3 regions of the Salmonella sp. HY31 genome follow, and region 2 is predicted to be linked to each of the others. Evidence: predicted binding sites of a transcription regulator. Region 2 holds the regulator's gene; each other region holds the start of a gene.
What was found. The regulator CRP, encoded in region 2, controls carbon source genes, mostly activating them, when cyclic AMP is high. The targets are predictions, from matches to a motif close to ATGTGANNNNNNTCACAT.
Positions count from the first base shown of each region.

Region 1: a site for CRP is predicted at 2,946-2,963, ahead of drpB (cell division protein DrpB). Genes of this name have one in related genera too.
Region 3: a site for CRP is predicted at 5,798-5,815, ahead of bhsA (multiple stress resistance protein BhsA). Genes of this name have one in related genera too.

Region 1 is NZ_CP170479.1:2,838,248-2,848,866, reverse strand. It holds gene mtfA (DgsA anti-repressor MtfA) at 1-535, opposite strand, end outside; tRNA gene ACE15A_RS13640 (tRNA-Ser) at 624-713, shown strand; gene ACE15A_RS13635 (cold shock domain-containing protein) at 1,284-1,496, shown strand; gene ACE15A_RS13630 (hypothetical protein) at 1,507-1,695, shown strand; partial or broken gene ACE15A_RS13625 (porin) at 1,932-2,247, opposite strand; partial or broken gene ACE15A_RS13620 (porin) at 2,253-2,375, opposite strand; gene drpB (cell division protein DrpB) at 3,014-3,325, shown strand; gene ACE15A_RS13610 (phosphohydrolase) at 3,405-4,100, shown strand; gene ACE15A_RS13605 (DNA cytosine methyltransferase) at 4,174-5,604, shown strand; gene ACE15A_RS13600 (very short patch repair endonuclease) at 5,585-6,055, shown strand; gene yedA (drug/metabolite exporter YedA) at 6,044-6,964, opposite strand; gene ACE15A_RS13590 (DUF808 domain-containing protein) at 7,134-8,051, shown strand; gene ACE15A_RS13585 (YodC family protein) at 8,128-8,313, shown strand; gene dgcQ (cellulose biosynthesis regulator diguanylate cyclase DgcQ) at 8,478-10,190, shown strand; gene ACE15A_RS13575 (mannosyl-3-phosphoglycerate phosphatase-related protein) at 10,169-10,619, opposite strand, start outside.
Region 2 is NZ_CP170479.1:373,758-384,376, forward strand. It holds gene tsgA (MFS transporter TsgA) at 1-870, opposite strand, end outside; gene ppiA (peptidylprolyl isomerase A) at 1,146-1,718, shown strand; gene ACE15A_RS01670 (YhfG family protein) at 1,827-1,994, shown strand; gene ACE15A_RS01675 (putative adenosine monophosphate-protein transferase Fic) at 1,984-2,586, shown strand; gene pabA (aminodeoxychorismate synthase component 2) at 2,618-3,181, shown strand; gene ACE15A_RS01685 (aspartate aminotransferase family protein) at 3,267-4,484, shown strand; gene ACE15A_RS01690 (YccS/YhfK family putative transporter) at 4,526-6,613, opposite strand; gene crp (cAMP-activated global transcriptional regulator CRP) at 6,662-7,294, opposite strand; gene ACE15A_RS01700 (OsmC family protein) at 7,602-8,006, shown strand; gene ACE15A_RS01705 (phosphoribulokinase) at 8,102-8,971, opposite strand; gene ACE15A_RS01710 (YheU family protein) at 9,023-9,241, opposite strand; gene ACE15A_RS01715 (hydrolase) at 9,238-10,305, opposite strand; gene ACE15A_RS01720 (monooxygenase) at 10,507-10,619, shown strand, end outside.
Region 3 is NZ_CP170479.1:1,892,257-1,902,875, forward strand. It holds gene lpoB (penicillin-binding protein activator LpoB) at 1-257, shown strand, start outside; gene thiK (thiamine kinase) at 238-1,062, shown strand; gene nagZ (beta-N-acetylhexosaminidase) at 1,073-2,098, shown strand; gene ycfP (alpha/beta hydrolase YcfP) at 2,123-2,665, shown strand; gene ndh (NADH-quinone dehydrogenase) at 2,912-4,216, shown strand; gene ACE15A_RS08850 (glycine zipper 2TM domain-containing protein) at 4,395-4,934, shown strand; gene ACE15A_RS08855 (TetR/AcrR family transcriptional regulator) at 5,008-5,643, opposite strand; gene bhsA (multiple stress resistance protein BhsA) at 5,884-6,141, shown strand; gene ACE15A_RS08865 (L,D-transpeptidase family protein) at 6,306-7,271, opposite strand; gene mfd (transcription-repair coupling factor) at 7,419-10,619, opposite strand, start outside.

The DNA.
Region 1 (10,619 bases), 2.4 Mb from region 2:
CGTGTTCCCAGCCGGCCACGTCCCGCAACGGGATGAAAGGAATACCGCTGGCGCGATCGCCATTGCGCATATCCAGTTTGTGCGCGACTTCATGGATAATGAGGTTGAAACCCGAAGCATCGAACGAGTCCTTGATATCCAGCCAGTTCAAAATGATTGGCCCTTGTTGCCAGCTTTGCCCCGACTGTACGACGCGCTGACTATGCACCAGACCTATGTCATCTTCCCATTCATCATCTACAACAAAGGGGGCGGGATAAATGAGTACTTCATGGAAACCATCAAGCCACTCAATACCGAGCTCCAGGATCGGTAAGCAAAAAATTAACGCAATACGCGCGCTTTTCAACGAGTCGAGCTCAAATCCCTGTAGCGCTACCAGCCTTTTTTGCTGCAAAAAACGTTCGGCCAGCGCAATGAGCCGGGCCTGTTCTTGCGCAGTGAGGTTTACCAGAAGAGGTATAGCCAGCGCATCATCCCACGGCCAGTCTGCGTTCTGGGTTATTTCTTGTGCTTTCCAGGGCCATTTAATCATCGTTTTGCTCGTAAACTCGTCACTTGAACAAAATTACCCAAACAGGGTCTGTTAAAATGCCAAATTACCTGGCATCATTGCAATATACGGAGAGATGCCGGAGCGGCTGAACGGACCGGTCTCGAAAACCGGAGTAGGGGCAACTCTACCGGGGGTTCAAATCCCCCTCTCTCCGCCACTATTCAAACACTTAGCTTAACTGCTTTCAACGACCCTCGTCACACTTGGTATGTCACACCTGATATCCTGGTATATAGTGTTGGTATACGCACTGGCTCTCTTTCTTACCATCATCATCTTCTGATTTCCTCAAAACAGCACGTGTCAGTGTTGAAGAAATCTTCGCTTCGCAATGGTGGCACGTCTCCGGTTTACGATATCAGGAGAGTGGCGCGTTTATTACCAGGGTAGGTAGGCGTTGTGAGACGTAGCTGGCTATTAATAGATATTTGATGAAGATTATTTACGCCAGGTTCACCTGCAGCGGCGGACATAGCTAAAAAAACGTATGGCAATCAGCGCGATAATGCCAAAAAAGCAATTAATATTTTTTTAACAAAACTAAAGCTTGCTATGTTCAGTTAACCGTGCGTTAATGGTTGTGCGGTTTGATACAAACTTATCTGAAGTAGTGATTGTAATATTTCTCATTATTTGTTCCTCTTGAGATCTCCTTTAGGTTTTTTTCTCTCTGATAATTTTCTTCAGGCCATTCTGCCCAAGGGCTAATTCAAAAGGTAACAATATTATGACGACGAAAATCACTGGTTTAGTAAAATGGTTTAACCCTGAAAAAGGCTTTGGTTTCATTACGCCTAAAGATGGTAGCAAAGATGTATTTGTACATTTTTCTGCAATCCAAAGTAATGATTTCCGCACTCTTAATGAAAATCAGGAAGTTGAGTTTTCAGTAGAGCAGGGACCAAAAGGTCCATCAGCGGTCAACGTTGTGGCGCTTTAAGGCAACTGATATCACTAATAAAATTCACTTCAGGTGTCCATGTTGTCATGGTTCACAATACAGAACATCGACATTCGATGTTACTGAGCAAAACCCGTTCGGCGCGAAATGTATTTTTTGTAAGTCAACCATGATCACTTTTGATAATGTTGGGCTATACATTCGTTCAGGACAGGTTCCGCTAGATTTTAGAAAATAATTCACATTAGCTCCGTACAGGAGCTTTTTTTATACCCGGATGATTATAATCTATGGAAGCTGGCATCTATAGTGATATTCTTCTCTCTTTCATACAGCGCCTAAAAAACGTAAGGTTGTTTTCATCTATCGGATGAAACCAGGTCAGCCTATCTTTGCGTTGTTATCCGTTATTCAATTCTCACTATTATAATAATAAGCCCGCGATAAATGCGGACTCGAATAACCTAAAGCGTTTTAGAACGGGTAGACCAGACCAACATCTACGATATCATCGGTTACAATACCGCTTTTCGTATAGAAGTCGTTATCTTCATCCAGCAGGCTGATTTTATAATCAACCAGGGTGGACATATTTTTGTTGAAGTAATAAGTCATACTGGCGTCAACATATTTAACCAGATCTTTGTCAGTGTAACGCCAGTGGCCACGATGGACTTTCTGACCGCCAAAAATCTTTGCCCTTAGACAGCAAACAGGCGACAGACGGACACAGATCGAAATCGAACTGATACTGTGCGACTACTACAACGTTCTGGGTTTTGTTAGCGATACTTGCAGACCATCAACTTTGCCGTACAGATCAAGCTTGTTGCCATTTTTATTATAAACTTCAGCCGCATTTTCTGCGCCTGCCACTAATAACGTCGGGACAAGTAGTGTCAAAATTTTTCTGTGCATTATGTATTCCCTTGTGATAATAATTTATATGAATGTATAGTCACCTCAATAAAACCACAATCTGATACTATTCTATTAAGTTCGCGAATTTAGAAAATAACATGCAACAAATGCATTTCAAATTATTTCTATTCGATTTTTTATAATGTAAACTATATAGGTAGTAATGAATATATACATTATAATTATCATTTTTATCAATGATTTATTTATTTTTATTTGAGGATTTTTGTTGCGAATATAATTTGTTTTTTATATGTATTTTATATTTTGATTATGAAAAGACATAAAAAAACCGGCATAAGCGCCGGCAATATGGGTAATAATAAAAATAAATAATAAAAGGCTAATAACCGGATCATTTTGACATTTAATACCAATAAAATAAAACACTATCTCAATAGGTAAAAATAAGTTGTTCTGGTTATAGGTTATTCTGCATCAGAATGCGATTCAATCACCATTATCTTATTTAACAGCAGGTTCAGCGCCAGGCGCAACATTGTCTGAGAATAAACTATTTGTGGCATGAATAACCAGAACAGGCGGAGAAGGTATTTCATGGTCGAAATGTGACTGATATCACATTATAATGTAATTAATGTCATATGACTTACATCACAAAAGCGGAGTAAAGTTTGAGTACCAGGGAGGACAACGCCACCCGTAGCATGGGCGGTAAATTAGCGTTATGGGTTTTTTATACCTTTTGCGGCTACTTCATCTGGGCGATGGCACGTTGCATCTGGTTGATGTCCGCCATACAAACCGAGCCGGTTCTCGGCCCAACCAGCGCGCCTGGCAGCGCAACGGAAAAATGGCTTAACGCGCTCTCGCTGGGCGTCGTCTGGCTTATTCTGGGGAGTATTGCCTGGTACACCCGGCCTCGCAAAAAACTGGCTTATCCCTCCAACACTAAGCCAGAAACGCGCAAGCAAGCAGGGATGTAAAGTGGTGACGGATATGTCAGGATAGCGAACCACATGCTCAGGCATGTAATAAAAATGGTCTGCTATAAAGAGAGGGCGTATGGACTCAGGATACTGGCAATCGCAGTTTGAAGACTGGCTACGTCACCACCACCAGGAGCAGGATGCCGCCCATGACATCTTCCATTTTCGTCGTGTTTGGGCAACCGCGCAAACGCTCGGGGAAAACGGTCCTGTCGACTGGCTGGTGGTTCTGGCGGCATGTTATTTCCATGACATTGTCAGCCTGGCGAAAAATCATCCGCAGCGGCATCGCTCTTCCATTCTGGCGGCGGCAGAAACCCGGCGTATTTTTCTGCGGGATTTTCCTGACTTTCCGGCAGAAAAACTGGCGGGTATTTGTCATGCTATCGAAGCGCATAGTTTCAGCGCAAACATTGCGCCCGCCACGCCAGAGGCAAAAATCGTGCAGGATGCAGACAGACTGGAGGCATTGGGCGCCATTGGTCTGGCGCGGGTCTTTGCGGTCTCCGGCGCGCTGGGCGTCGCGCTGTTTGATGCCGACGATCCCTTTGCTGACAGACGGCCTCTTAACGATAAACAATTCGCGCTCGACCATTTTCAAACCAAACTGCTGAAACTGCCGCTGACGATGCAGACCGAACGGGGCAAGTACCTGGCGCAGCGTAATGCGGATTTTCTGGTGTCGTACATGGCAAAATTGAGCGCTGAGTTGAAAGGCGACTATGAAACGCAGGACCAGGCGGTCATCCAGAGGTTTGCTACGCATCAGTAACCCCTGTCGCTGAAACGTAAACCGCGTCATTTTATGTTAGTCTGTCGGCAATTATTTTTGGCCGGTTAAATGTATGCAGGAAAATATTTCAGTAACACACGCCCGGAACCTCATCGCCGACGACGCCGGAAGCGAGATCCAGGCGATGCTGAGTCAATTGCTGGAAATCTATGATGTTAAAACGCTGGTGGCGCACCTTAACAGCCTGGGCGAACAGCACTGGAGCCCGGCCATCTTAAAGCGCGTAATGATGAACGCGGCATGGCATCGTTTGAGCGACAATGAACTCACCTGTCTTAAAACAGGGTTGCCGACGCCGCCAGCGCATCATCCGCATTACGCCTTTCGTTTTATCGATCTCTTCGCTGGCATCGGCGGTATTCGCCGCGGATTTGAAGCGATAGGCGGACAGTGCGTGTTTACCAGCGAATGGAATAAGCACGCGGTACGGACATATAAAGCGAACTATTTTTGCGATCCGCTGCAACATCGCTTTAATGAAGATATCCGCGATATCACGTTGAGCCACCGGGAAGGGGTCAGCGATGAGGAGGCGGCGGAACACATTCGCCAGCATATTCCGCAACATGATGTCCTGCTGGCAGGCTTTCCCTGCCAGCCATTTTCCCTGGCGGGCGTCTCCAAGAAAAATGCGCTGGGCCGGGCCCACGGCTTTGCCTGCGAGACTCAGGGGACGTTATTTTTTGATGTCGTAAGAATTATCGACGCCCGCCGCCCCGCGCTGTTTGTGCTGGAAAACGTGAAAAACCTTAAAAGTCACGACCAGGGCAACACCTTCCGCATTATTATGCAAACGCTCAATGAACTGGGATATGACGTGGCGGATGCCGCTGACAATGGCCCGGACGATCCGAAAATTATCGACGGGCAGCACTTTCTTCCTCAGCATCGGGAACGTATTGTGTTGGTGGGATTCCGCCGCGATTTGAACCTGAAAACCGATTTTACGTTACGCAATATCGCCCGCTGTTATCCACCGCGCCGTCCGGCGCTGGCGGAGCTGCTGGAGCCCGTCGTCGAAGCCAAATATATCCTGACGCCGGTACTGTGGAAATATTTATATCGCTACGCAAAAAAGCACCAGGCGCGGGGAAACGGTTTTGGCTATGGCATGGTTTATCCTGACAATCCAGAAAGTGTGGCGCGCACGTTATCTGCACGTTACTACAAAGATGGCGCCGAAATCCTGATTGATCGTGGTTGGGACATGGCGAAAGGCGAAGCGAATTTCGACGATATCGGTAATCAACAACATCGTCCCCGCCGACTCACGCCGAGGGAGTGCGCGCGTTTAATGGGATTTGAGGCGCCGCAAACGTACCAGTTCAGGATACCCGTCTCGGATACTCAGGCTTATCGCCAGTTTGGCAATTCCGTGGTGGTGCCGGTATTTGCCGCGGTAGCAAAGCTACTGGAAGCCAAAATTCACCAGGCGGTGGCGCTGCGTCAGAGAGAGGCGGTAGATGGCGGACGTTCACGATAAAGCCACGCGCAGTAAAAATATGCGCGCGATAGCGACCCGCGATACGGCCATTGAAAAACGTCTTGCCGGCCTGTTAACCGCGCAGGGGATTACGTTTCATACTCAGGACGCGACATTACCGGGCAAGCCGGATTTTGTGGTGAATGACTATGATTGTGTGATTTTTACTCACGGCTGTTTTTGGCATCATCACCACTGTTATCTGTTCAAAGTACCGGCCACGCGAACGGCTTTCTGGCTGGAAAAAATCGGTAAGAACGTTGAGCGAGACGAGCGCGATATTCAGCGTTTACAGGCGCTTGGCTGGCGGGTACTGATCGTCTGGGAGTGCGCCTTGCGCGGGCGGGCGAAATTGAGCGACGCGGCGCTGGCGGAGCGCCTGGAAGAGTGGATCTGCGGCGGCGGTGCCAGCGCGCAGATCGACACCCAGGGTATGCATCTACTGGCGTGAATTTTCCGTTTTACACGGCGTGACCACCGCCCTGGCGGAAAACAGGTACTTACCCAGCGTCACCAGCACTACGGCAAACACAATCACGCCCAGCGCGGCCCATTCAACGGGCGAGAGCCTCTCGCCGCCCAATCCGGTGCCAAGCAACACGGCGACAACCGGATTCACATAGGCATAGCTGGTCGCCAGCGCCGGGCTGACATTGCGAATCAGGTACATATAGGCATTAATGGCGATGACAGAACCGAACAGCGCCAGGTAGCCGACGGCCATAAAACCCGATAAGCCAGGCAGCGTGGTGAGTTTCTCGCCGGAAAGAAACGCCGCGCAAAGCAAGACCACGCCCGCCGCCAGCATTTCAATCGCGCCCGCCATCATGCCTACGGGGAGGGCGATGCGCGAGCCGTAAACGGAACCAAACGCCCAGCTCATCGAGCCTATCAGGATCAACATCGCGCCCCACGGATTGCCGCTTAAATTGCCACCACTGTTCAGCAGAATAATCCCGGCAAGCCCAATGGCAATCCCCACCCATTCTAATTTGCGCGTTTTAATACCGAAAAAGTAACTAAAGCACAGCGTAAATAGCGGGACGGTGGCGACCACAACTGCAGCAATGCCCGATGGCACGTTTTGATGCTCCGCCACCGTAACCAGGCCATTACCCACCGCCAACAATAATAAACCAATCAGCGCAGCATTGATGGACTGGCGCAGCGGCGGAAGTTTTTCGCCGCGCAGCAGCAAAAACGCCATAAGCAAAATACCCGCTGAGAGGAAACGTACGCCTGCCATCATCAGCGGCGGCCAGCTTTCAACGCCTATTCGGATAACAAAATAGGTAGACCCCCAAATGATGTACAAGGCAAAAAGCGCGCCAAAAAGAGGTAACAACTGCCGGAAACGCATAATCTCTCACGGTGAAATAAAAAGGGTGAATATAGTAAACGCCAAAATTATTATGCTGGCGAGCATTATAATTGTCCTTTTTGAATAAAAAGGCGTTGACCCGTGCCGCTGGTTTCGGCATTGCGCGTTTTGCTACATACTTAACGTTTTAGAAGAAAAAACCGAGGGAATCATTTTGGCAGGAAGTAGCTTACTGACATTGCTCGACGATATTGCCACGTTGCTGGACGATATTTCGGTAATGGGCAAATTGGCCGCGAAGAAAACCGCGGGCGTACTGGGGGACGATCTGTCGCTCAATGCGCAGCAGGTGACCGGCGTTCGCGCCAACCGAGAGCTGCCAGTCGTATGGAGCGTGGCGAAAGGGTCATTGATCAACAAGGTTATTCTGGTGCCGCTGGCGCTGCTGATAAGCGCATTTATCCCGTGGGCCATTACGCCTTTATTAATGTTAGGCGGCGCGTTTCTCTGCTTTGAAGGGGTAGAAAAAGTCCTTCATACCTTTGAAGCGCGAAAACACAAAGAAGACCCGGCGGAGCGGCAAAAACGTCTTGAGGCTCTGGCTGCGCAAGATCCTTTGGCCTTTGAAAAAGATAAAGTGAAAGGGGCGGTACGTACCGATTTTATTCTTTCTGCTGAAATTGTGGCTATCACCCTGGGGATTGTCGCGCAGGCGCCGCTGCTTAATCAGGTACTGGTACTGGCAGGGATTGCGTTGGTCGTAACCATTGGCGTGTATGGCCTGGTGGGGATTATCGTAAAACTGGATGATATGGGATACTGGCTGGCGGAAAAGCGTAGTGTACTGGCGCAGGGCATCGGTAAAGGATTACTGATTATCGCGCCCTGGTTAATGAAAGCGTTATCCATTGTCGGTACGCTGGCGATGTTTTTAGTCGGCGGCGGGATTGTCGTACACGGTATTGCGCCGTTACACCATGCCATTGAACATCTTGCGCAGCAACAGGGTACTTTCATGGCGCATACGCTTCCCGGGGGGCTGAATCTGGTGCTCGGTTTTATTATCGGCGCCATTGTGGTGGCGCTGGTGAAAGGTGTGGCGAAAATTCGCGGTGTTTCGCACTGATTTTCTGCAATGAATTGTGCAAAATTGCCCGTTGTCGTCTAAGGTGAAAACGTTTCATCTGATACCGGAGGCAGGTATGGTCTTTTCTGTCAGTGAGGAAGTTACGGTGAAAGAGGGGGGACCCCGGATGATCGTCACCGGTTATTCCAGCGGAATGGTAGAGTGCCGCTGGTATGACGGTTTTGGCGTAAAGCGGGAGGCATTCCATGAGAATGAGCTCGTGCCAGGCAAGGAAAGGCGCGTGCGGGACGAAGCCCGATGACAAAACGCCCGGTTAACGCCGGGCGTTTTGTTGTGGATAAAGAGAGTCGTCGCGCGGCGACATGCTGCTATCAGGTTATGCCTGGATTTAGCGGTATCCCTTAGTGATGTCTGACTACCGTAAGCCATCAAGGGGCGTTGTATAAATAACCAGGAGTTACCAGGGTGCCGCACGAGACACTGTTAGAAAATCAAGGCTGGTTTAAAAAGCTGGCGCGGCGTTTTGGTCCCGGCCATGTCGTCAACACTTGCTTTCTGATCGTGATGCTGTTCTCGACGCTACTTACCTGGCGGGAAGTGATGATACTGAAAGACGCCTATGTCGCCAGTCAGCGCAATCATCTGGGGAGCGTCGCGAATGCCCTTGACCGCCAACTGCAATTCAACATGGATAGGTTGATCTTTTTACGTAACGGTATGCATGAAGCGCTGGTGGCGCCGCTGGCTTTTGCCGCATTGCAAAGTGCGGTAACGCAGTTTGAGCAACGACGCGCCCGGCATTTCTGGCAACTGGAGCTGGATAAGCGGCGGACATTGCCGCTATATGGCGTTTCCGATCAGTTTGTCGCCCGGACGACGCTCCTTTCGCGGGATAATCGCGATCTGGCAAATGAATTAACCGCCACGCTGGAGCTGGGGTATCTGGCGCGTCTGGCGCGCTCATCCGCCATGCTGACGCTGGAGACGATGTATGTTTCTCGCTCAGGGTTTTATCTCTCAACCCTCCCTACGGCATACGGTAGCGATATCGTATCACGTTACTATCAGTACGTGACCCAGCCCTGGTTTATTGAGCAAAGTCAACGGCGTAACCCACAGCGCGGCGTGCAGTGGTTTACCTCCTCACAGCCCTATATTGCTGTTGAGCAGCAAAAAGTGACAGCCAGTGTGCCGCTGGATCACGATAATTACTGGTATGGCGTACTGGCAATGGATATTCCCGTCGCGTCATTCCAGCGGTTCCTGCGCGATGCGGCTGAAAAGGATATCGAAGGAGAGTATCAGCTATACGATAACCATCTCCGTTTGCTGGCAGACTCCACGCCGGAACAACAAACCGCTAATACGTTAAATGACCGTGAACGCGCCTTACTGGCGCGTGAAATAGAAAAAGATACCCTCGGCGGGCTGCGTTTAGGAACGCATTATGTAAGCTGGGAGCGGCTGGATCATTTTGATGGCGTCCTGCTGCGCGTGCATACATTTCGTGAAGGCATACAAGGGAATTTTGGCAGTATTAGTATCGCGCTGACGCTGTTATGGGTACTTTTTACGGCGATGCTGTTGATCTCCTGGGGCGTTATTCGACATATGGTCAAAAACATGTTTGTTCTGCAAAATTCGCTGCAATGGCAGGCATGGCACGATCCGCTGACCCGGCTCTATAACCGTGGCGCGCTGTTTGAAAAAGCGTCCAGGCTGGCAAAGCGTTACCGGGAATCCCGCCAGCCTTTTTCTGTGGTACAGCTGGATTTAGATTATTTTAAAAGCGTTAACGATCGCTTTGGCCATCAGGCCGGCGATCGCGTGTTGTCCCATGCCGCTGGGCTCATTGGCAGCACCATTCGATCGCACGACATCGCCGGACGGGTAGGGGGCGAAGAGTTTTGTATCGTGCTGCCCGGCGCGACGAAAGCGCAGGCGCTGCAGATTGCCGAACGCATACGCCAGCGCATTAATGACAAAGAGATTCTGGTGACGAAAAGCACGACGCTTCGTATCAGCGCGTCAATGGGGATCAGCAGCGCGGAGGAATACGGCGACTATGACTTTGAACAGTTGCAGTCGCTGGCCGACAAACGGCTTTATTACGCCAAACAGTCCGGACGTAACCGTATTTGCGCCAGCGACGCGACTCAGGAGCGGGAAAAGAAATAGTCCATTCCTTCGCGCCAGCCATTCGGTCCTTCATTCTGGCTACGGTAGACGCGCTGAGGATCGTCGTTACGCAAATGTACGCCCTCCCGGTTTAGCCCTTTAACGATAACCGCATAATCCATCACATCCAGTAAGGGCGCATCATTGGGACCGTCTCCCAGTCCCAACGTCAGAGGACGCGCGTGCCACTGGCGACGATATGCTTCAATCAGCCAGTTGGCGGCCTGATCTTTACCGGCGGAGGCGTCCAGCACATGCCAGAAACGGGCGCCATGGACAAATTGCAGTCCCAGTTCATTTAAACGGGCGACAAACTGCGCCATGCGTTCATCGCTATCGCGCCAGATCAGCGACACCGAAGCTTCATGCAGACGGGTTAGGGCAGACTGTGCCCGATTCAGGCCCGTCCATTCACTTATTACCTGATCG
Region 2 (10,619 bases):
GGTAATAAACAGATACATCAGTACTGCCGCCATACCCGCCAGCACGGTCAGAATGCGTTGCAGATCGAAAAAGCGCAGGATAAAGCTGAACGCCCACATGCCAAACATATAGGACATCCAGAAATCGCTCACCAGCGCCCCGGCGTCATTCAGGCTCATGCCGAGGCCTTTGGCGTATTCCGGCACCCAGGAGATAAAGCCTAATTGACCGAGGATATAGCACAGCGCAGCGACGGCGAGAAACAGTACGCCAATGCCCCATTTTTCTTTGGCGACAGGCGCCTGAGAGTGCTGCGCATGTTTACCCAGCGCCGGAAATTCACAGCCGAAGGTCAGGATGAAAATCGCCAGATAGACCAGGCCGATGCAGGCATAGACCCAGTACCACTCAATACTACGCGCCAGCAAGAAGGCGGCGACCATGGGAAAAATCATCCCCGCCATGCTGAAGAAGGAGTCGGTAAACAGCAGTCGGGAACCGCGCTGACGCCCTTCATACAGTTGCGTAATCAGGAAGGTGCCAATCGACATGGTGATCCCACTGACCAGCCCCAGCACAAACATCGCCGCTGAGAACAGCGCCAGGCTATGACTGAGCATCAGCCCGGCAACCGCCAGCACCATCAGGATAAAACCAAAGCGTAGCTGTGTTTTCAGCGGGACGATTTCCATCAACCACGCATTGAGGAAGATCGAGATCAAAATCCCGGCGTTCAGGAAAGTAAAGGTGTTACTCATGCTGGAAACGGGCAGATGAAAATAGTCTGCGATATTTCCCATCACCATCCCGGTGACAATCACCAGCGCCCCGGTCAGGGCGTAGGAAAGAAAGCTGATCCATGTGAGCTTGATGCGGTTGCTGTTAGTCATGTCTGGCCTTGAAGAGAAGTGAAGCGCGTGGAGGGCGCGTTAAGCGGGCAGATTTTAGGCGCTTTAGTGACGCATTTAAATAATTATTAGCAAACGTATTGCCCGTTACATTTTTAACGTGATCATGATCACGATATATTGCGAGGCTCAGGCATTGTGCCGTGACGTTACATTTGTTTCAGATACGTAAAATTAGGTAAAGGACTGGCCTGACCCTGGAAGGCTCTTTAGAATCAGTCCACTTGCTTTATTTCTGCTCTTGTTAAGGAAATCTCATGCTCAAATCGACTCTGGCGGCTGTCGTAGCTGTTTTCGCTCTTTCTGCTCTTTCTCCCGCAGCGTTGGCAGCAAAAGGCGATCCTCATGTGCTGTTAACCACCTCCGCCGGGAATATTGAGCTGGAGCTGAACAGCCAGAAAGCGCCGGTTTCCGTGAAAAACTTTGTCGATTACGTCAACAGTGGTTTCTATAACAACACCACGTTTCACCGCGTTATTCCTGGCTTTATGATTCAGGGCGGTGGTTTTAACGAGCAGATGCAGCAGAAGAAACCGAATCCGCCTATTAAGAATGAAGCCGACAACGGCCTGCGTAATACTCGCGGCACGATCGCGATGGCGCGTACCGCGGATAAAGACAGCGCCACCAGCCAGTTCTTTATTAACGTCGCGGATAACGCTTTTCTCGACCACGGCCAGCGTGACTTTGGCTATGCAGTCTTTGGTAAAGTGGTAAAAGGTATGGACGTCGCTGATAAAATCTCTCAGGTGCCGACGCACGATGTCGGGCCTTATCAGAATGTGCCGACAAAACCAGTCGTTATCCTTTCCGCGAAAGTCCTGCCATAAAATATGCCTGCGCGGGGGCGAGCCACCCGCGTTTTCTCCCTGTCTCAGCGTAACCTGAAATTGCTGCTTATACTTGTGGGCAAGCACAGGCATATTCAGGGAGGCCAGGTGAAGAAACTTACCGATAAACAAAAGTCACGCTTTTGGGAACAGCGGCGCAACGTTAACTTCCAGCAAAGCCGCCGTCTCGAAGGTATTGAGATCCCCTTAGTAACCCTGACCGCCGACGAAGCGCTGGCACGCCTTGACGAACTTCGGAGGCACTATGAGCGATAAATTTGGCGAAGGACGCGATCCGTACCTCTATCCGGGGCTGAATGTGATGCGTAATCGGCTGGGGATTCATCAGGCCCAGCGACTGGCGCAAGCGGCATATGAAATGACCGCGCTCCGCGCCGCCACGATTGAACTGGGGCCGCTGATACGCGGCTTGCCCCATCTGTGCGCGATTCATCGCCAGCTCTATCAGGATATTTTCGACTGGGCAGGGCAACTGCGGGAGGTCGATATTTACCAGGGCGATACCCGTTTCTGCCACTTTGCCTATATCGAAAAAGAGGGTAATGTCCTGATGCAGGATCTGGAAGAAGAGGGCTATCTGGTCGGTCTGGCGCATGAAAAGTTTGTCGAGCGGCTGGCGCATTACTACTGCGAAATTAACGTACTTCACCCGTTTCGTTTGGGGAGCGGGCTGGCGCAGCGCATCTTCTTTGAACAACTGGCGCTACATGCAGGCTACGCGCTGAGTTGGCAAGGTATTGCGGTTGAAACGTGGAATCAGGCGAACCAGAGCGGCGCGATGGGCGATCTCTCCGCTTTGCAGGCGATTTTTCAGAAAGCGGTAAGCGAAGCTCGCGAAACTGAGTAAAATAGTGCGGTTCTACTGACCCGGAGCCGCCATGATCCTGCTTATCGATAACTATGATTCCTTTACCTGGAACCTCTACCAGTATTTTTGTGAACTGGGCGCGGAAGTGCAGGTCAGGCGCAATGATGCGCTGACGCTGGCGCACATTGACGCTTTGAACCCGCAAAAAATCGTTATCTCTCCCGGCCCCTGTACGCCGGATGACGCTGGCATTTCACTGACGGTCATCCGCCATTATGCCGGACGTATTCCGATGCTGGGCGTCTGCCTTGGGCACCAGGCGATGGCGCAGGCTTTTGGCGCGACGGTGGTGCGGGCAGCGAAAGTAATGCACGGTAAAACGTCACCTGTTACGCACAATGGACAGGGCGTGTTTCGGGGATTGCCCAGCCCGTTAACCGTGACACGTTACCACTCGCTGATTGTCGACCCTGCCACGTTGCCTGAGTGTTTTGAGATCACCGCCTGGAGCGAAACGCAGGAGATTATGGGCATTCGCCACCGCGAGTGGGATCTGGAAGGCGTGCAGTTCCACCCGGAAAGTATTCTCAGCGAACAAGGACACGCTCTCCTGGAGAATTTCCTCCGGCGTTGATTTGTGGTTGCTATTAAGTGATTTTTTATTCATATTTTGTGATTATAATTTCACTGGCATTTCTGCTTAACCGGGTGGTAATGATATGGCAACTGAACAAACGGCTATTACGCGCGCAACTTTTGATGAAGTGATTCTGCCCATTTATGCACCGGCGGACTTTATTCCGGTTAAAGGTAAAGGCAGTCGCGTATGGGATCAGCAGGGCAAAGAGTATATCGATTTCGCCGGCGGGATCGCAGTGACTGCGCTGGGCCATTGCCATCCGGCGCTGGTCGAGGCGCTGAAATCCCAGGGTGAAACCTTATGGCATACCAGCAACGTTTTTACCAACGAACCGGCGTTGCGTCTGGGACGTAAATTGATCGACGCCACGTTTGCCGAGCGCGTGCTGTTTATGAATTCCGGCACCGAAGCGAACGAAACCGCTTTTAAACTGGCGCGTCATTATGCCTGCGTGCGCCATAGCCCGTTCAAAACGAAAATCATTGCCTTCCATAACGCCTTTCATGGCCGTTCCTTGTTTACCGTCTCTGTAGGCGGGCAGCCGAAATATTCCGACGGCTTTGGGCCGAAACCCGCCGATATTATTCACGTTCCCTTCAACGATCTCCATGCGGTGAAAGCGGTAATGGATGACCACACCTGCGCGGTGGTGGTCGAGCCGATTCAGGGTGAAGGCGGCGTGCAGGCGGCTACACCGGAATTCCTCAAAGGGTTACGCGACCTGTGTGACAAGCATCAGGCGTTGCTGGTGTTTGATGAAGTGCAGTGCGGGATGGGGCGCACCGGAGACCTGTTTGCCTATATGCACTACGGCGTCACGCCGGATATCCTCACCAGCGCCAAAGCGTTAGGCGGCGGTTTTCCGGTGAGCGCCATGCTGACCACGCAGGAGATTGCCTCGGCCTTCCATGTCGGTTCGCACGGTTCAACCTATGGCGGCAATCCGCTGGCCTGTGCGGTGGCTGGCGCGGCATTCGATATCATTAATACGCCAGAGGTACTAGAAGGCATTCACACTAAGCGGCAACAGTTTGTGCAACATTTGCAGGCGATTGACGAACAATTTGACATTTTCAGCGATATTCGCGGCATGGGGCTGCTGATTGGCGCGGAACTGAAGCCGAAGTATAAAGGTCGGGCGCGCGATTTTCTGTACGCAGGCGCAGAGGCCGGGGTGATGGTGCTCAATGCCGGACCAGACGTGATGCGTTTTGCCCCGTCGCTGGTGGTGGAAGAGGCGGATATCAATGAAGGAATGCAGCGCTTTGCGCAGGCGATAGGGAAAGTGGTTGCCTGATGGCGGATTGCCGGATAAGCGTAGCGCATCCGGCAGTCGATCTAACCTTTTGTATCCCGTAGCCGCTTACTCAGCCAGATACCGTGATGCGGACGCTGACGCCAGGCCATCGACGAAATGGTGTGCATGGTGTTCAGATGGCCGATGATGCGCTGTAAATGTTGTTCCAGAGTGCTCAATAAGCCATGTGACGGCATGTCCGGCGACTCCAGAATGTTGACGTCGCCGGAACCGCCTGGCCTGTCGTACTCCAGGCGCTGCTGGCAGCGCTGAATCGCAATCTCGCAAGATTCCAGATAGCGCTGCGCCAGATCCGGCGTCAGCATGGTGTGTTCCCGCGCCAGCGTCGTCATGGCGTTGATATGCTCGACAATAAACTGGCTGTGCGTGACCCACAGTTTCATATCCGACAGATAGTGGGTATTGAATCCGGGTTCCTGCATTGCCTGATTTAACGAGTTGAATAGCGTGTTATGCGCCTGGTTGACCCGCATTCTTTGATAAGCGAGCGGGGTGGCCTGCGGATCGTTACTGAGGATCAGTCGGATAGCTTCTTGATCGGCTTCCAGCGCATCATGGGCGTTTTTACGTAATAGCCCGCTTTGCCATTGCGGCCACAGCCAAACCATGCCGCCAAAGGCAATTAAACAGCCAATAAGCGTATCGATCAGCCTCGGCACAATAAACTGCTCTCCGTTTAACGTCAGTAACTGGATGGTGTATACCGCCGTCACCGTAAAGCCGACCGTCGCCCAGCCGTAGTTTTTACGAATAATCAGATAACTTGCCAGCGTTAGTACCAGCATGACCGCCAGCGTAATGCTTTCGGGAATATGTAAGTGCAGCGTGACGCCGGCAATCACCAGGCCGACCAGCGTTCCGACCGAACGGTGCAGAATACGTACGCGCGTCGCGCCATAGCCGTTTTGGGTGACAAACAGCACCGTCATGAGGATCCAGTACGGTTTGGGCAGGTGCAACGCGCTGCCCATCAGACTGGCGATACTCATCATTACGCTAATGCGTCCGGCGTTGCGTAGCGCCGGCGATTTAAGCGACACATAATTTTTCAGCGCCGGGAGTAGTGGCAGGCGACGCTGTTTATCGGCCATCAGGTCGCGGGCGTAAAGCGGTCGCTGAGTACGCAGCACGCGGGCGATTCGGCTGAAGTGCCAATAGCAGAACTGGCCTACCGGGTTTTCAGGATGTTGATTGGCAATCTTCTCCAGCGCGCCAATCTGTTTTTCCATAGAGAAGCGCGTCGGCAGACGATGATAAAGGATGTCATCCGCCAGCACGCGCAGGCGAGCGGCGACCGTTTGCGCATTCCAGCGAATTACCTCTTCCGCATGGCTGCGTTCTACCAGTTTCTGTACCTCTTCCGGCTGATGCAGGCTGACGGAGATGTGTTCCTGCAAATCCATCGCTTCCTGAAAAGCCCGCAGTAGGCGCTTGTAATCATTATTGTTGTGCGCCGAAAGCATATGCATCTGTTGGTAACACTGGGTAATGAGATCGACCGCTTTTTGCTGGCGTATCAGCAGGGGAGGCAGCGCTTTTTCCGGATCGATATGTTGGGTGAGCAGGCTGTATTTCGCTTCGCAGTAATCGGCCAGTTCACGATATAACAAACTCAATGACTCGCGCAGCGGCTGTTCGCGCCATAGCCAGAACCAAAACCAGTTAAACACGCCGTACCATAGGGTGCCCAGCGCATAAATAAGCAGCGGCTCCCAGACGGGCATGTATCCCGCAAGGCTCAGGGTAAATATGGCGGCAATCAGCGACGCTGGCAGTAGCCGCGCATGAAGTGGGCTAATTTCCGCCGTCACGCCAAGCACCAGCGTGAGCCCGGTCAGGATCAACGGCAGGGGGACGGATTCCGCCAGCAGGAGTTGCGTTGCCAGACTGCATCCGGCGAACAGCGACGCGCCGATGATCAGGCGTTTAAAAAAGCGTTTGTGCGGTGTATCCAGACCTGCAATGTTGCAGCAGGCGGGAACGAGAGAGAAAAGTAATCCCAGGTGTAGCTGGCCTATCAATAAACCGACAGCCACAGGCAGGCACAGCACCAGCGTTTGCCGTAGTGCGTAATTAATCTCTGGGTGATAAATCAGTCTTCGCCACATCGATGCAAACAAAAATGGCGCATGATAAAACGCGCCATTCTGACGGGATTAACGGGTGCCGTAGACGACGATGGTCTTGCCATGCGCGGAGATCAGGTTTTGATCTTCCAGCATCTTCAAAATACGACCAACGGTTTCGCGGGAGCAGCCGACGATCTGGCCAATTTCCTGACGGGTGATTTTGATCTGCATCCCATCCGGGTGCGTCATGGCATCGGGCTGTTTCGCCAGATTCAGCAGCGTCTGAGCGATACGCCCGGTGACGTCGAGGAAGGCGAGGTTACCTACTTTTTCAGACGTGACTTGTAAGCGACGAGCCATCTGGGAAGAGAGGCGCATCAGAATATCCGGGTTTACCTGGATTAATTGGCGAAATTTTTTGTAGGAAATTTCAGCGACCTCACATGCGGTTTTCGCACGTACCCAGGCGCTGCGTTCCTGGCCTTCTTCAAACAGGCCCAATTCACCAATAAAATCACCCTGATTCAGATAAGAAAGAATCATTTCTTTCCCTTCCTCATCTTTGATCAGCACTGCCACGGAGCCTTTAACGATGTAGTACAGCGTTTCTGCTTTTTCACCCTGGTGAATCAGCGTGCTCTTTGACGGGTACTTATGAATGTGGCAATGAGACAAGAACCATTCAAGAGTCGGGTCTGTTTGCGGTTTGCCAAGCACCATGCGCGGTTATCCTCTGTTATAAGCTGTCTCCAGAGCCAGAAAACGGCACTGTCTCTGGGGTTGCAAAAATATGCTTCCCGCTACCTGGGAAGAGGGCTACGAAAATAGACTGTAGCCTGTAATGTGATGTCCTCTGCATACATGCAGTACGTCAATGTATTACTGTAGCATCTTGTCTGTTTTAGCATAGCTTTCGCCGTGTGTCTCCTGGTGTCTCGCTTCAGCATGACCCAAGTCGCCTTCCATTGCGAGTTTTGTTGTATGCGCGTAATCTTTCAGGAAAATTGAAACATTGGAGTTACGAAATATGCAAGCGCGTGTAAAGTGGGTTGAAGGACTCACGTTCCTCGGAGAGTCTTCCTCCGGCCACCAGATTTTAATGGATGGCAACTCCGGTGACAAAGCGCCGAGTCCGATGGAGATGGTATTAATGGCGGCTGGCGGATGTAGCGCTATTGATGTGGTATCGATCCTACAAAAGGGGCGTCAGAATGTCACCAACTGCGAAGTGAAGCTGACATCCGAGCGCCGGGAAGACGCGCCGCGCCTGTTTACGCACATTAATTTGCATTTTATGGTTACCGGCAGCGATCTGAAAGAGGCTGCCGTCGCGCGCGCTGTTGATCTCTCTGCGGAAAAATATTGCTCGGTGGCGCTAATGCTGGAAAAAGCGGTCCATATTACCCATTCGTATGAAGTGATTGCGGCGTGATTATCATTATCTGATGGCGGCTTCGCCTTATCGGACCTACCAGTTTTTATCCCGTAGGCCCGATAAGCGTAGCGCCATCGGGCGTTTCAACGCGGTTATTCGATTTTTTTGCCTTCCATTAATCGCTGTACCAACGGCAACATAATCAGCTCCATCGCCAGTCCCATTTTGCCGCCCGGCACCACTAATGTATTAATGTGAGAAATGAACGAGCCCTGGAGCATCGCCAGTAGCCAGGGAAAATCGATCCCTTCCAGGTTGCGGAAATGGATCACCACAAAACTCTCATCCAGCGACGGAATGCCCTTTGCGGCGAACGGATTGGAGGTGTCGACGGTCGGCACGCGCTGGAAGTTAATATGGGTACGGGAGAACTGCGGCGTAATGTAATTGATGTAGTCGTCCATGGAGCGCACCACGGAATCCATCACTGCTTCACGGGAGTGTCCACGTTCGCCGGTGTCACGAATCAGTTTCTGAATCCATTCGAGGTTGACGATAGGCACCACGCCAACCAACAGATCAACATGACGCGCGACATCATGTTGCGGCGTGACGACGCCGCCGTGCAGTCCTTCATAAAACAGCACATCGGTCGGCTCGGGAAGCGGCTGCCAGGGTGTAAACGTGCCGGGAACCTGATTCCACGGTACGGCTTCATCATAGGTATGCAGATATTTACGTGACTGGCCTTTACCCGTCTGCCCGTACTCAATGAAAGTGTGTTCCAGCAGGCTGAAGTCATTGGCTTCAGGCCCGAAATAGCTGATATGCCGCCCGGCGTCGCGCGCTTTGCGGATCGCCATGTCCATTTCCGGGCGGGTATAACGATGAAAACTGTCGCCTTCCACCTCGGCGGCGTGCAGATTTAACTGCGCGAAAATTTTACGAAACGCGAGGCTGGTGGTGGTGGTCCCCGCGCCACTTGACCCTGTTACTGCTATCACCGGATGTTTGGCTGACATGGCAACTCCATGATTAAGCTTTAATAATAATGTATTGCCGTCAAAGGCGTTTTATTCGCGAAACTGTTTTTTCGGCATAATATTGACCGTTTCATGTAATTCAGACCATACCAGAACGGCCTCGCCGGATTGCAGTTGACGTTTTACGTCCGCGACTTTTTGTTCAAGCGAACGTTCATGTTCACCATAATCGGTGCCTTCGCGCAACACAAAGCTTTCGAGCAGGTTGTCCAGCGTGTCGGGGGAGAGCCCCTGCCAGGGAATGATCATGATGACGCCTCCAGATACGTTGTCAGCCAGTCAGGAATTCGGCGTTCCAGCCACATTTCAGGGCGCAGCGGCGTACCGCCGATAAATCCTACGTGTCCGCCATGCTCAGTTAACTGATACTCCACGTGTGGGGGCAGATCTTCCGCTTTAGGGATCACATGATGATCCATAAACGGATCGTCTTTGGCATGAATAATCAGCGTCGGTTTAGCAATCTGGTTAAGCAACGGCATGGCGCTACACTGACGATAGTAGTCGATGGCGTCGGCAAAGCCATGAATTTTCGCGGTGATCAGGTCGTCAAACTCGCGGATACGGCGCATTGATTTGAGTTGCCCCAGATTCACCGGCAGCGACCCGGGATACGCCGCCAGCTTGCGTGACGCATTCGCTTTTAACAGATTGAGCAAATAACGCTGATAGACGCGGGAAAACCCTTTATCCATGTGGTAGCTACAGGCTTCGAGAACAAAGGGCGCAGAAACAATCACCGCCGCCTCGATGGGGATATTGCGGCCTTCTTTCGCCAGCAGGCACGCCAGCATATTACCGCCGAGCGAATAGCCCACGGCGGCTGTCGGAACGGTGCCGAACTCCCGCTGTAGCCAGCGTAAAAACCAGGCGCCATCCTCCGTTTCGCCGGAGTGGTAAATTCGATTCAGACGGTTTGGCTCACCGCTACAGCCGCGAAAGTGCATCACTACGCCCAGCCATCCGCGCTTTTGCGCCGCCTCAATCAGTCCGTGGGCATAGGGGCTGTTCAGGCTGCCTTCCAGGCCGTGAAAGACCACCAGCCGCGGTTTATGCTTTGCCTGTTGCGGCTTTTCGCTCCATGCCAGATCGACAAAATCGCCGTCCGGTAATTCCAGCCGCTGCCAGTAGGCGTTGAACTTCACTTTGCGGCGGATTAAACGCGGCAGCATAGTCTGTAAATGGCGATTACGAATGCCGCGCATGGGAATAAATTCATGCGAGTCATTGACAGGCGGGGTCATTTCTGTAGACGTGATCTCAACCATAGCACCAGAACAATTGATAATTGGAAACAATACTATACCGCGCATAAGGTTCACAGATTAATCAATATGTGATTTTACGTTCAATAAATCACCCGGCGAAATAAGAATTGCGCCTCATTTCGCCAGGGGGGGGGGCGGTATTCACTGCGCGCGCAATACCCTGCAGAAATAGTGTGAACCCCTGCATCAGCCGAATTAATCGTGGTAGTGTGGCAGTACGATGGTTATGTGACTCAAGGAGAAGGCATGTCGAAGACACTTTTACAGATCCACTTTAACTTTAGCGGCCCTTTTGGCGAGGAGATGACTCAGCAACTGAACGGACTGGCGGAGTCCATCAATGAGGAGCCGGGCTTTAT
Region 3 (10,619 bases), 1.5 Mb from region 2:
TGGCTAACAATGGTAAATTTACGCTGGTCTCCGTACAGCAACTCTCGATGGCAAAACAGCAGTTAGGGTTGTCTCCGCAGGATAGTCTGGGAACACGCAGTAAAGCGATCGGTATCGCGCGCAATGTCGGGGCGCAATATGTGCTCTACTCCAGCGCATCCGGTAATGTTAACGCGCCTGCATTACAGATGCAGTTAATGCTGGTGCAAACTGGCGAGATAATCTGGTCAGGTAAAGGTGCGGTCCAACAACAATAATTCCTTAACGCGCGACGAGATCCTGTCGCGCTATTTTCCACTGTATCGTCCCGTCGCCGCCGTATCGCAGGGGCTAAGCGGCGGGAGCTGTATTATTGCCCACGATACGCATCGTATCGTCTTGCGCCGTCATCACGATCCTGACGCTCCACAAGCCTATTTTTTACGTCATTACCGAGCCTTATCCCGGTTGCCGGTCAGTCTTGCGCCGCGAGCGCTTTTTTATACGTCAGGCTGGATGGCGGTAGAATATCTGCATGGCGCGGTAAATTCCGCTCTGCCGGATGCCGACGAGCTGGCGGCCTTACTGTATCATTTGCATCAACAGCCGCGTTTTGGCTGGCGTATCGCGCTATCGCCACTGCTGGCGCAGTACTGGGTGTGTTGCGATCCGGCGAGGCGTACACCGTTTTGGTTGCGGCGGCTCAAACAGTTGCAAAAAAACGGTGAACCCCGCCCGCTGCGGCTTGCGCCTGTGCATATGGATGTCCATGGCGACAATATAGTATTAACGCCCGCCGGACTGAGACTGATTGACTGGGAGTATGCCGGCGACGGCGATATTGCGCTGGAGCTGGCGGCGGTATGGGTTGAGGATGAACGGCAGCACCGACAACTGGCAAACGCTTATGCCGCGCGCGCGCGAATCGACGCGCGGCAGCTATGGCGGCAGATACGGTTATGGCAACCCTGGGTTATTATGCTGAAAGCAGGATGGTTCGAATACCGCTGGCGGCAAACCGGCGAGCAACAATTTATCAGGCTGGCCGATGAAACCTGGCGCCAGCTACGTATGAAAGGATGAGGAGAGCAGTGTGGGCCCAGTAATGTTGGATGTCGAAGGATTTGAGCTGGATGCGGAAGAGCGTGAGATACTGGCGCATCCGCGGGTTGGTGGGCTTATTCTGTTCACGCGTAATTACCATGACCCGGAACAGTTGCGCGAATTAGTGCGCCAGATTCGGGCGGCATCGCGTAACCATCTGGTGGTGGCCGTCGATCAGGAAGGCGGTCGCGTACAGCGTTTCCGCGAAGAATTTACCCGCCTGCCTGCGGCGCAATCTTTTTTTGCGCTACATGGGCTGGAAGAGGGGGGACGACTGGCGCAGGAGGCGGGGTGGTTGATGGCCAGCGAAATGATCGCGATGGATATTGATATCAGTTTTGCGCCAGTGCTGGACGTCGGGCATATCAGCGCGGCGATTGGCGAGCGCTCCTATCATGCCGATCCCGCAAAAGCGTTGGCAATGGCGACGCGCTTTATTGACGGCATGCATGATGCCGGGATGAAAACGACCGGTAAACATTTCCCCGGTCACGGCGCGGTCACGGCGGACTCCCACAAAGAGACGCCGTGCGATCCACGTTCTGAAACGGATATTCGCGGCAAAGATATGTCGGTGTTCCGCACGCTGATTAGCGAGAATAAGCTGGATGCGATTATGCCTGCCCACGTGATCTACCGCGCTGTCGATCCGCGTCCGGCAAGCGGTTCGCCGCACTGGCTGAAAACGGTGCTGCGTCAGGAGTTGGGCTTTGACGGCGTCATTTTCTCCGACGATCTGTCTATGGAGGGCGCGGCGATTATGGGCAGCTATGCTGAGCGCGCTCAGGCGTCGCTGGATGCGGGTTGCGATATGATTCTGGTCTGCAATAATCGTAAAGGCGCAGTCAGCGTGCTGGATAATCTGTCGCCGATCAAAGCAGAACGTGTTACACGTTTGTATCATAAAGGTTCATTTTCACGCCGGGAGCTCATGGACTCAGCGCGCTGGAAAACAGCCAGCGCCCAGCTCAACCAGTTACATGAACGCTGGCAGGAAGAAAAAGCAGGTCATTAACTCGGGTTTTCGTGAGGGTGCCAGATGATTATTTATTTACACGGTTTTGATTCAAATAGTCCGGGCAACCATGAGAAAGTGTTGCAATTACAGTTTATCGACCCGGATGTCCGGCTGGTAAGCTACAGTACGCGGCATCCTAAGCACGATATGCAGCATCTGCTGAAAGAAGTGGACAAAATGTTGCAGTTGAATGTGGACGATCGCCCTTTAATCTGTGGCGTGGGGCTGGGCGGTTACTGGGCGGAGCGGATTGGCTTTTTGTGCGATATCCGTCAGGTGGTCTTTAACCCGAACCTTTTCCCCTATGAAAACATGGAGGGGAAAATCGATCGCCCGGAAGAATATGCGGACATCGCCACAAAGTGCGTGACTAACTTTCGCGAAAAAAATCGCGATCGTTGTCTGGTGATCCTCTCGCGCCATGACGAAGCGCTGGACAGCCAACGATCATCGCAAGCGCTTCACCAGTATTATGAAATTGTGTGGGATGAGGAACAGACTCACAAATTTAAAAATATTTCGCCGCATTTGCAACGTATCAAAGCGTTTAAAACGCTGGGGTAACGCCATCCGGCATTATCGATAACGGGATAACCAGCCTTATGGCTGGTTTTTTTATGCTCAATTCTCGCAGGTTGTCTATCTTTTCAGCATGAAAACTTGATGCACATCAATTTTGGTATGACCAATGCACCGTTCATGCTATTCTCATATTAGAAGCCAATGTCCAATAACGTAACTTGTTGTTAATTAAAGGCTAAGGCAATAACTTTTAATTAACAATTGGTTAATAAATTTAAGGGGGTCACGTTGACTACACCATTAAAAAGGATCGTGATTGTCGGTGGCGGCGCTGGCGGGCTGGAAATGGCGACGCAGTTAGGCCATAAACTGGGGCGCAAGAAAAAAGCGAAAATCACGCTGGTAGACAGAAATCACAGCCACCTGTGGAAACCACTGCTGCACGAAGTGGCGACTGGCTCTCTGGACGAAGGCGTGGATGCGCTGAGCTATCTGGCTCATGCGCGTAATCATGGTTTCCAGTTCCAACTGGGGTCGGTGATGGATATTGATCGGCAAGCAAAAACCATCACCATTGCCGAGTTGCGTGATGAAAAGGGCGAACTGCTGGTGCCGGAGCGCAAAATCGCGTATGACACGCTGGTGATGGCGCTGGGCAGTACCTCTAATGATTTCAACACGCCGGGCGTGAAAGAGCACTGTATCTTCCTCGATAACCCGCATCAGGCGCGCCGTTTTCACCAGGAGATGCTGAACCTGTTCCTCAAATATTCGGCTAATCTGGGAGCGAACGGTAAGGTCAATATCGCCATCGTTGGCGGCGGTGCGACGGGGGTTGAGCTGTCGGCTGAACTGCATAATGCGGTAAAACAGCTACATAGCTATGGTTATAAGGGGCTGACCAACGACGCGCTGAACGTGACGTTGGTTGAGGCTGGCGAGCGTATTCTGCCTGCGTTGCCGCCGCGTATCTCCAGCGCTGCGCATAATGAACTGACCAAACTGGGCGTTCGCGTGCTGACTCAAACTATGGTCACCAGCGCCGACGAAGGCGGTCTGCATACTAAAGAAGGCGAGTATATTCAGGCCGATCTGATGGTGTGGGCGGCGGGTATCAAAGCGCCAGATTTTATGAAAGAGATTGGCGGTCTGGAAACTAACCGCATTAACCAACTGGTGGTGGAACCGACGCTGCAAACCACGCGCGATCCTGATATTTATGCGATTGGCGACTGTGCTTCCTGCGCACGTCCGGAGGGAGGCTTTGTACCGCCTCGCGCTCAGGCGGCGCATCAGATGGCTACCTGCGCGATGAATAACATTCTGGCGCAGATGAATGGCAAGCCGCTGAAATCCTATCAGTATAAAGATCATGGATCGTTGGTCTCGCTGTCCAACTTCTCTACCGTTGGTAGTCTGATGGGGAACCTGACCCGCGGTTCAATGATGATTGAAGGACGTATCGCCCGCTTCGTGTATATCTCGTTATACCGTATGCACCAGATAGCATTGCATGGATACTTTAAAACCGGCCTGATGATGCTGGTGGGAAGTATTAACCGCGTCATTCGTCCGCGCCTGAAACTGCACTAATTTCTCTGCGGCTCACCGGTTGTTCGCACCGGTGAGCGCTTCTCCGTATCTTTCTTCGGAGTTGTCCGAATCCTTCAGATTTACCGTCTCATCCCACACTTTTCATCCTCATTCCGATTGGCTTTGTTCGCATACTGGTTGCAAAATTGTTACCAATAGCAACGAAGGAGGAACTCCCGTGAATAAATCAATGTTGGCGGGTATAGGGATTGGCGTAGCGGCTGCGCTGGGCGTGGCGGCAGTAGCCAGTCTCAACGTATTTGATCGTGGTCCGCAATATGCGCAGGTGATATCGGCTAAACCGATTAAAGAGACGGTAAAAACGCCGCGTCAGGAGTGCCGTAATGTCACCGTCACGCATCGCAGACCGGTCCAGGACGAAAACCGTATCGCCGGCTCAGTGCTTGGCGCAGTAGCAGGCGGCGTGATTGGACATCAATTTGGCGGCGGTCGTGGTAAAGATGTGGCGACGGTCGTCGGGGCGCTGGGCGGCGGTTATGCTGGCAACCAAATCCAGGGATCAATGCAGGAAAGTGATACTTACACTACCACGCAGCAACGCTGTAAGACGGTGTATGACAAATCTGAAAAGATGCTTGGCTACGACGTGACGTACAAAATTGGCGATCAGCAGGGCAAAATCCGCATGGATAAAGACCCCGGAACGCAAATTCCCCTCGACGGCAATGGCCAACTGGTTCTGAATAACAAAGCATAAAAAAGCTGTACTCTGCAAGTTAGCCCCTCATTCGCTCAGGCTGAGGGGCTTTTTTTATCCGAAACTGCGTCGTTCAGGGTTTGAGCAATTCAGGCCAGATGCGCAGAGTCGTGCGCGTGATTTGCATCAGTTGTTCGAAGGTGGCTCCTTCACGGGCGCTAATCGACATTCCCTGTAAAATACAGTTTATATATTCTGCGAGCGCCTGCGGGTTACAGTACGCCGGAATTTCACCGCGCTCCTGGCGCTGACGCAGAAACTGAATGAGCGTCTGCTCTTGCATGGCGTGGCGTGATTTTACTGTACGGGCGATATTGTGCGAGGAGGCGGCCAGGGTGGCGGACGTATTAATCATAAAACAGCCAGCCGGCGTGTCTGTGCTGGTAAAACAGGCAGCAATTTCTGTGAAATAATCTTCCAGCGCGCATTCCACGCTTTTCTCTTCGCAAAAGAGCTGGGCTTCGTGCTTTGAGGCAAAGCGAGTGATGTAGCGATCCAGGACAGCGCGAAATAATCCTTCTTTGTTAGTGAATTCCGCATAGAGAGTAGGCGCTTTCGCCCCGGTAGCCTCTACGAGATCGGCAAGCGAAGTTGCTTCATAGCCGTGTTGCCAGAAGAGGGTCATGGCCTTATCAAGCGCGGCTTCCCTGTCGAACACTTTTGGTCGGCCACGGCTTTTCTTCGCGCAACTCGTGGTATCCGTTGTCATGATGCCGTTGTACCTGTTTAAAGGGGGGATCTCTATTATAAAAACAAACGACTTCTGGCTCCAGCGTGTTCATTAGAAAAATACATCAATTCTATTCACATGAAAAATAACATCTTTATAAATTATATAACGATCATTATAAAAAGAGATTGACGCGTGATGCAGATCACATCTATGATTAATTTATCGATCGTTAAGTTAATGCTTGCGACACTCATTCATCTGCTAAAGGTCATAACTATGAAAAACGTAAAAACCCTCATCGCTGCTGTGGTACTTGGTTCGCTCTCATTCGCCAGTTTCGCCGCCGTTGAAGTCCAGGCAACACCAGACGGTCAACAGAAGTTTGGTACCATTTCTGCGAATGGCGGCACAAATCTGGGATCGCTGGAAGATCAGCTGGCGCAGAAAGCGGAGGAGATGGGCGCGAAGTCTTTTCGTATTACCTCTGTCACCGGTCCGAATACCCTTCACGGTACGGCGGTAATCTACAAGTAAGCATTAACCCTCATTAATGTCACTGCGATTGCCACAATAAAAAGAAAAAGCCTCGCGATGTATCGCGAGGCTTTTTTGTCGGTCGGATAAGGCGGTTATGCCGCTATCCGGCGTAAACCAGCCTGATGGTGCTTTACTTATCCGGCCTATAAATACCGTAACGCTTACAGCGACTGCGGTTTTGTCTCCGGGTGACGGGTTACATCCACCGGCATTCCGGAACGCACTTCCATAACATGTTCCATCACCGCGGCGTCGGTCTGCGGCGCGTCCTTAAACGTCTGTATAGGGCCATTCAGCACAATCGGCAGCACCTGCGGATCGTCGCCTATATTTTTAGACAGCGGCTGATGAACCTCCACCAGTCGCACGCCGCCTGGCTCCACCGAGGCTTTAATCGGCGTATTGATAATATTCACTTTGGTTCCCGGCGTGACCTGACGGAACAACGTCTCTATATCACCGTCGCGCAGGCGGATACAGCCGGAACTGACGCGCATACCAATGCCAAAATCGGCATTAGTGCCATGTAACAGATAGACGCCGCCGTAGGCCGCTAAACGAATCGCGTGATGCCCCATCGGGTTATCGGGACCGGCAGGCACCACGGCGGGGAGATCGATGCCTTGCGCTTTATAGCGGGCGCGAATATTGGCGGTCGGCGTCCAGGTTGGATTGGCGCGTTTATCCGAAATGGTTGTCACCATCGTTGGCGTCAGGGTATCGCCGCCCAGTTGACCAATCCCGATAGGGTAGACCGTGACCGTATTTTTCCCCGGTTGATAATAATAAAGCCGTAATTCCGCGAGGTTAATGACGATACCTTCACGTGGCGCGTCCGGTAGCAGCGTTTGCAGCGGAATCGTCAGCACGCTGCCTGCGCGTGGCACGTAAGGATCAATGCCGGGGTTGGCCTGTAACAGGGCTAAAAAGCCCACGTTATATTTTTTGGCGATCGCCTCCAGCGAGCCGCCGTCGTCTTCGACGACATGGAATTTATTTTCCCCTACCAGTCGACTGCCGGGAGGCGGAAGAGGCCACGTATTCGCCTGCGCGGGAAGAGCAAGCATGATGGTCGCGGTAAGCGCAAGCAACGCCCACCAGCGAGAGAGTCGCGTATTTTCGAACATTATAATAAGCCCATGATTATTATGTGGTTATTTTTATAAAAGAGGAAATAAGAATTATGGCGGCTGGCTGTGTCTGGAACTGCAGGGAAGTGCAAAGAATTTGTAAAGATTAGGCCGGACGCAGGGTAATGACGCCCGGCCTGACGCTTATGCAATAGCGTTTTCTTCCAGTTGCTGCATAAACTGGCGTACCCAGTCTATACGCGTTTTACGTTCGCTTAAATCCTGAATAAACTTGAGGCGCGTCGGGCCATCCAGACGGAAATGCTGCGGCTGTTTTTGCAACAACCCGATAAGCCAGGTGGGGTCAACGTGGTTTTTCTCGGCGAACTCAATCGTTCCGCCTTTCTCGTTACCCTCCAGTTTTCGGATGCCGAGCTTTTGCGCCTGTTGGCGCAGGCGAGCGATATCCAGCAGATTACGCGCCGGATCGGGCAGCAGGCCGAAGCGATCGATCAATTCCACTTTGATCTCTTCCAGCTCGTTTTCGTTCTTAGCGCTGGCAATGCGTTTATAGAATGACAGCCGGGTATTAACATCCGGAATAAAATCATCCGGCAGTAACGACGGCATTCGCAGCTCGACTTCCGTTTGCTGGCTGGTGAGATCTTCCAGCGACGGTTCGCGGCCTGCTTTCAGCGCATCGACGGCGTTTTCCAGCAGTTCCATGTAGAGTGAGAAGCCAATGGTTTCCATTGAGCCGCTTTGCTCTTCGCCAAGCAGTTCGCCCGCGCCGCGGATCTCCAGATCGTGGGTCGCCAGCGCAAACCCGGCGCCTAAATCCTCCAGCGACGCAATCGCCTCCAGCCGTTTTTGCGCATCGGTGGTCATTGCTTTAGGGTGCGGCGTCAGCAGCCAGGCGTAGGCCTGGTGGTGCGAGCGCCCTACGCGGCCGCGTAACTGGTGCAACTGCGCGAGGCCGAAATGATCCGCGCGTTCAATGATGATCGTGTTAGCGGTGGGGATGTCGATTCCCGTTTCGATAATCGTAGTACACACCAGCACGTTAAAACGTTGATGGTGGAAATCGTTCATGACCCGTTCCAGTTCACGTTCGCGCATCTGCCCGTGGCCAATGGCGATTCGCGCTTCCGGCACCAGTTCCGCCAGCCGCTCTGCGGCTTTCTGAATATTTTCGACATCATTGTACAAATAGTAAACCTGACCGCCGCGCAGAACTTCACGCAGAATCGCTTCCCTTACCACCAGGCTATCGTATTCGCGGACAAAGGTTTTTACCGCCAGACGGCGTGCAGGGGGGGTGGCGATAATAGAAAGATCGCGCATACCGCTCATCGCCATATTCAGCGTCCGCGGGATCGGCGTCGCCGTGAGCGTCAGAATATCGACATCGGCGCGCATCGCCTTAATTCGCTCTTTGTGGCGCACGCCGAAACGGTGCTCTTCATCGACAATCAGCAGGCCGAGGTCGCGCAGCTTCACATCGCTTTGTAGCAGTTTATGAGTACCGATCAGAATATCGATCTTACCCTCGGCGGCTTCCGCCAGGATTTGCGTCTGCTCTTTGGCGCTGCGAAAGCGGGACAGCATCTCAATACGTACCGGCCAGTTGGCGAAACGGTCGCGGAAGTTGTCATAGTGTTGCTGCGCCAGTAGCGTAGTCGGCACCAGTACCGCCACCTGTTTGTGGTTTTCCACCGCCAGGAACGCGGCGCGCATCGCCACTTCGGTTTTGCCGAAGCCGACGTCGCCGCACACCAGCCTGTCCATCGCCAGCGGTTGGCACATATCGCTCAATACGGCGTTAATCGCCTGTGCCTGATCGGGCGTCGTTTCAAACGGGAAGCTGTCGCAGAATAACTGGTACTGCTCACGATCATGCTTAAAGGCAAAACCCTCTTTTGCCGCCCGTTGCGCATAAATATCCAACAGTTCCGCCGCCACATCGCGCACTTTTTCCGCCGCTTTTTGCCGGGCGCGCGACCAGGCATCGCCGCCCAGTTTATGCAGCGGCGCACTTTCTTCCGCGCCGCCGGCATAGCGGCTAATCAGGTGTAATGAGGAGACCGGTACGTACAGTTTGGCGTCATTGGCGTAAGTGAGCATCAGATATTCGCCCTTGATGCCGCCAGCCTCCAGAGTGGTCATGCCGGCATAACGCCCGACGCCGTGCTCCAGATGCACTACCGGTTGGCCGACGTGAAGCTCCGCCAGGTTACGAATCAACGTATCCGGGTTGATCGTGCGGCGGGAATCCTGGCGGCGACGCGCGACCCGTTCACCCAAGAGATCGCTTTCACAAATCAACGCCAGATTGCGTTGGGTGTCGATAAAGCCATGTTCCGCGGCGCCAATCATCAGATAGCGTCCCGCATCCTGCGCCTCGTCCAGGTGTAAAATCCGCTTCGGCGCGATTTTTATGCGAGCAAGGAGCTCCCCCAGCGCTTCGCGACGTCCTTCGCTTTCCACCGAGAAAATCACCGGGCCGTTGAAAGATTCGAGGAATTTACGTAGCGCGTCCAGCGGCGATTTTTGCTGCGCCTGGATAGCCAAATCTGGTAATTTCTGGAAACCGAGATTGGTATTGGCGGCTTTTTCCGGCAGATGGTCGGTCTTAAGCTGGAGGCGAGGCCAGCGTTTAAGCTCGGAAAAGAGCTCATCCACTCGTAGCCAAAGGGCTTCCGGCGGCAAAAGCGGGCGCATAGGATCGACGCCGCGATTTTCAAAACGCGCCAGCGTATCGGCCTGAAAGCGTTCGGCGCTGGTTTCCAGCGAGCCGGTATTCACCACCAGAGTGTTGGCGGGGAAGTAGCTAAATAATGGCGGCAGCGGTTCGCTGAAAAAGAGCGGTTGCCAGTATTCGATCCCGGCGGGCAGGGTGCCTTTGCTGACCTGCTGATAGATGTGCTCGGCGTCGCGTTTTACCTCAAAGGTATCGCGCCACTGGCTACGGAAAAGCTCAATAGCGGTTTTGTCGGTAGGAAATTCGTGCGCGGGCAGCAAATTAATGGCCTCGACTTCCTCCAGCGTACGCTGGGTATCCGCGTCAAACAGACGCAGGCTGTCGATTTCATCATCAAAAAAGTCGAGGCGATAAGGCTGTTCGCTGCCCATCGGGAAGAGATCCAACAGCGCGCCGCGCGTCGCGTATTCGCCATGCTCCATAACCTGATCGACATGCCGATAACCGGCGCTGTCGAGCTGTGCGCGCAGAGCGTCGCGGGACAGCCGCTGGCCTTTTTTCATCACCAGCGCATGACCATGCAGATAGCTATGTGGGCAAACACGCTGCATCAGGGTGTTTACCGGTACAATCAAGACGCCGCGCTGCATCGATGGCAACTGGTAGAGCGTGGACAGACGAGAAGAGATAATTTCCTGATGCGG